2 regions of the Pseudoalteromonas shioyasakiensis genome follow, and region 2 is predicted to be linked to the other one. Evidence: riboswitches for the same ligand, from Rfam matches in the RefSeq annotation. Region 2 holds a riboswitch; the other holds the start of a gene.
What was found. Region 2 has a riboswitch for lysine ahead of lysC (lysine-sensitive aspartokinase 3). Riboswitches for the same ligand answer to the same signal wherever they lie in the genome.

Region 1 (2,408 bases), 1.4 Mb from region 2:
AAAATTGTGTTGTTTGCGTGGGTGATGCAGTCTATTTGCTCAAGCTCTAAATGCGTAAGCGGCGGACGTAAATGTGGGGTATTTATTTTACCTTGCAGGTGCATCAGTACTTTTACGGGGATTGGATTTGCCACAGTGAATAAACTTTGGATTGCTTGCGACCAATCGGTGAATAGATTTGGGTATTGACCACTTAAACTACGTTTAACAAACTCATGGGTTTGACTCGGCCAAGCATTTGCGGCAACAGAAACTAGACCCTTTGCACCAGCTTGAGCAAAATACGGCATAAGTGCATCATCGCCACTGAAAATAGCCAGAGTTGGTGATGCCGTTCTAAAACCTTCAAATTTGCTAATGTCGCCACTGGCTTCTTTTAAAGCCCAAAGATTTTTGTGCTCAGCAAGGTTTTTGATCACCTGCGGTGAAATCTCAACTGCGCTGCGTCCTGGTACGTTATACAACATACAAGGGTGATGGCTTGCGTTTAGTAGGCTTTCAAACCAATGTGTTTGGCCAACAACGCCAGGTTTTGCATACAGAGGTGAACCTAACAGGTAGCCATGAATAGGTAGTTGGTTGCAGTATTCAACCCAAGCAACTTGTTGCTTAAGGTTCATGCCGCCCACAGCAACCATGAGTGGTACAGTTGGTGCTAATTGGCAAACATGCTCAACAATGGCTTGTTGCTCTTTGAGTGAAAGCGCTAGTCCTTCACCGGTACTGCCAAGCAATAAAATGCCATTATTAGCATCTTGCTGCTCCGCAACCAGTTGTTCAAGGGTCGTGTAATCGACCTCGCCAGATTCAGAAAATGGCGTGACAAGCGCTGTCCATAATGGATAGTCGTTTAAATCAAAATTGTTGATCATCTCTCACGAACTTATAAGGTATTCGAAGAGTTTATGCGGGAGCAATTGAATGGAGCCGCATGTCGTCATTCGAACAAGGTATAATTCGAAGAGCGAATGGGCTTAAAATAATAAAGGCGCAATGGCCTTATTATACTAAGACCAGAAGCTCTCCACCAAACTAATCAATAGCGTTTTGCTATTGTTGGTGACAGTCGCTGGGATTCAGCCCAGTCGCCCGAAATAAGCACCTCACAAACGGTGTTACTTCTCGGCGTTAATTCCCCTCACGTATGATCAACAGAGTCTGTGCTCCTCCCATACGCTACCTGAATAACGCACCTCTTCCAGCCCTTTATGCTCGCTTTATAGCTTAAAGCCAACATAGTTAAATAGGGTATCAGCGGCGATTAAAGCATTTTAGCCATCTAGGTGTCAAGGCGGAGTATTCGTTTTTTTAGTGACCGATTTTGCAACATGGTTACGTATAAGCGTGTTTTTAGTACACTAGTATTACCCAGACGAATTGGAAGAAGAATGGAAAAGTTTAACGATATCTATCAGCGAGCTGTCACCCGTAAGGGCAGTGAAGAAATGCTGCTTGCACTGCTTTCTGACCCGCTTGATAGCGCTGACATTGCCAAAATGCATGACGATTTATGGTTAGAAGAGTTTACACGTAAAGTATTTCAAAGCGGCTTTTATTGGTCCGTAATCAATAATAAGTGGGCTGGTTTCCGTGATGTGTTTTGGGATTTCAGTGTAGAAAAATTGTTGATGATGCCACCAGATATGCTTGAGCAAAAAGCCAGTGATGAGCGAATTGTTCGTAATTTTAAAAAAGTACAAACGATCCCAGAAAATGCGTACATGATCCACGAAGTTGCCGAGAAACATGGCAGTTTTAGCCAATTTATTGCAGATTGGCCAACTGACAATATTATTGGTTTGTGGGCCTATCTTAAAAAGCATGGTGCGCGTTTAGGGGGAAATACTGGCCCGTACGCTTTGCGAGCGCTTGGTAAAGATACTTTTTTGCTTTCTCGGGATGTAGAAGCCTACTTGCGTGCCCATGAGTTGATTGATGGAGGCTTACAAACTAAAAAGTCATTACAGGCGGCGCAAGATTTCTTCAATGAATTACAACAGCAAAGTGGCTACAGCCTGCAGGCACTTAGTCAGCTTGTAGCTTATGGTGTAGGCGATAATCGTGTAGGTGTCGCAACACGTTAAGGACAGTTATGAAACTGCAAACTCGATACACAGATATTAGTGAACTACTTGCTATTAAAGATATGCCGAGCGCCGTTGCTAAGCCGCAATTATTGCTCTTCAATGACAAGCTCGCTGATAATTTTGCGATTAATCACGACAGCGAATTTTTAGCTAAACTGCTATCTGGTTCAACGATAGATAAAGATGTTGCACCGGTTGCACTTGGTTACTCTGGTCATCAATTTGGTCATTTTTCACCGCGTCTTGGCGATGGCAGAGCGCATTTGCTTGGCGCTATTGCAGATCAAGATGGCACATTGTGGGACTTACAGCTAAAAGGCG
Region 2 (2,408 bases):
TGCGTTATCTAAAGTGATTGCAACACTGATCTCGGAGGTAGTAACCAAATCAACCGAAATATTAAACTCACTTAAAATGGTGAAAACACGCGCTAAGAAACCACTCGCTAGGAGCATTTCAGGGCTTTTAACCGTTAACAGAATTTGGTTTTTACGCTGTGTTACGGCACGAATACCTGGTTGCTGAGACTTTTCTTTTTCAATCCATGTACCGCCTAATTGTGGTTCACGGCTTGAACCAACAAACACACTAATATGGCTACGGCTTGCAGGTAAAATGGTTGCAGGGTGCAGTACTTTTGCTCCAAACGTGGCCATTTCTGCCGCTTCATCAAAGCTTAAGCGAGCAATTGGGCTTGCTTTAGCGCATAAACGCGGATCAGTACTGAAAATACCCACAACATCGGTCCAAATATGCACGCTTTTTGCGTTAATTGCTTCAGCGAGTAATGCAGCACTGTAATCTGAACCACCACGCCCTAAAGTCGTTGTTTGATTATGTTCATTGCTTCCAATAAAGCCTTGAGTTACCACAACTTGCTCATCAAGTAGCGGTACTAAATGCTCTTTAGCAGCCGCAGCGGTTGCTGCAACATTAGGTGTTGCTTTAGCAAATTGGCTATCTGTTTTTAGCACCTTACGTACATCAAAACGCACCGCATCAAGACCTTGACCACGTAAAACTTGAGTGAACAAATACGATGATAAACGCTCACCAAAGCTCAGTAGCTCATCTTGCTCAGCTGCTGACTTAACCCCTTCTGATGCCAAAGTTTGAAAAGCCTTAAGCGTTTCATTAAAGCCATGTGCTAGATCAGCATCAAGCGACAGCTCTGCCAAAATTGCTTCTTGAATGGCGACTACGCCGGTAATGTGCTCATCACGCTCAACCGCACTCAAATCAGCTTTACACAATGCAACTAAATGATTGGTCACGCCAGCACTGGCACTCACAGCAACAATACGCACTTGATTATCAGCACAAATAATTTCTGCACAGCGGCTCATAGCATCAAAGTTAGCTACACTGGTGCCACCAAATTTTGCAACAACGTAATCTGATTTTGTGTTGGCGGCTAATTGGGTATTCATGTCGTCTCCTTTTGTGGAAAACTATCCACAGTAATTCAAGAAGAACTCGGCAAGGGGGTGCTTTGAAAATAAAGAGTAGTCCATGCCAGAAGCTCTCCACCTAGTTTGGTGACAGTTTTGAGGATTCAGCCCCATAAACCGAAAAATAACCGTGACGTCCGGTTAATTTTCTCGGCGAGTACTTCCCTCATTAATGGTCATCGGCGTTCGTCACCTCACATTAATTACCTAAGTATCGCACCTCTTCTGAATGTTAAGTTAACACCTGGTTAAAATAACAAAGCCTGCTGTTAAAAGCAGGCTTCGAAAGTTAACGTTTAGACGTCTAGCTGTCAAGTTGTTTTATGAAATTAAACTGCCCGCTAAGTGCGAACCGTAATAACCAACGGTATAAGCAATTAGTAAATAAACCGACATTTTAAGATAGCTCATAAAGGTCAGTGCCTTAACCTTACTCATGGCAATAATACCTGCCGCAGAGCCGATAATAAGCATTGAACCACCGACCCCTGTTGCGTAAGTAAACGACAGCCATTGCTGAGGGCTCATCACAATATCAGCTTTTAAAAGTGCTGCAGTGAGAGGTACGTTATCTACCGCCGCTGATAATAGCCCCATCAAGTAGTTGGCATATTCCGGTGCCATCAACTCATATAAGTGAGTAAATTTAGCAAGCATGCCCACTTCTTTTAATGCACCAACCAGCAATAACACACCAACGAAGAACAATAAGGTGTCGTATTCAATTTCACGAATATAATCGATGATTTTTTTGTTGACGTCTTTTTTGCGCATTAAAAATTGTGCAACCAAAAACATCAGTGATAAACCAAATAAAAAGGTTAATAGCGGTGGTACACTGTAAAGTACGCTTAAAGTTAACGTGGCTATGATGGTAGAGAAGAAGATAACCGCAATGGTTATATCTGTTTTTTCGATACGACGAGCTGCTTGCTTTTCAAACACAACATTACCCGACATACCCACCGACAACATCGCCGCGAGCAGAGCAACACTTGTCAGTGCAGGGGCAATTAATAATAGTAGATTAGCAATAGTGACTTTTTCGTCTAAGAAAATCATAAGGGTTGTAACATCACCCGTGATCAACGACACCCCACCCGAGTTAACACTAAATACAATTAAGGTCGCATATTTTATTAATTTTTTAGGATCTAACTTAAGTGACATCACCACCGCAAGCGAGATAAGAGTAGCAGTTATGTTGTCTGATATTGATGAAAATAAAAACGCAAAACCACCAATCAGAAACATCAGCTTTCGTTCACTGATTTGATTTGGCATAATTTTATGAA

Region 1: linked by a shared signal. The riboswitch ahead of dapA (4-hydroxy-tetrahydrodipicolinate synthase) and the one ahead of lysC (lysine-sensitive aspartokinase 3) in region 2 are both predicted to bind lysine.

The regions. Positions count from the first base shown of each region.
Region 1 is NZ_CP077770.1:259,745-262,152, forward strand. Features, by position in the region: gene dapA (4-hydroxy-tetrahydrodipicolinate synthase) at 1-872, opposite strand, end outside; lysine riboswitch at 1,010-1,206, opposite strand; gene KQP93_RS01285 (DNA-3-methyladenine glycosylase I) at 1,389-2,084, shown strand; gene KQP93_RS01290 (protein adenylyltransferase SelO) at 2,093-2,408, shown strand, end outside.
Region 2 is NZ_CP077770.1:1,612,523-1,614,930, reverse strand. Features, by position in the region: gene lysC (lysine-sensitive aspartokinase 3) at 1-1,092, opposite strand, end outside; lysine riboswitch at 1,174-1,346, opposite strand; gene nhaD (sodium:proton antiporter NhaD) at 1,435-2,408, opposite strand, start outside.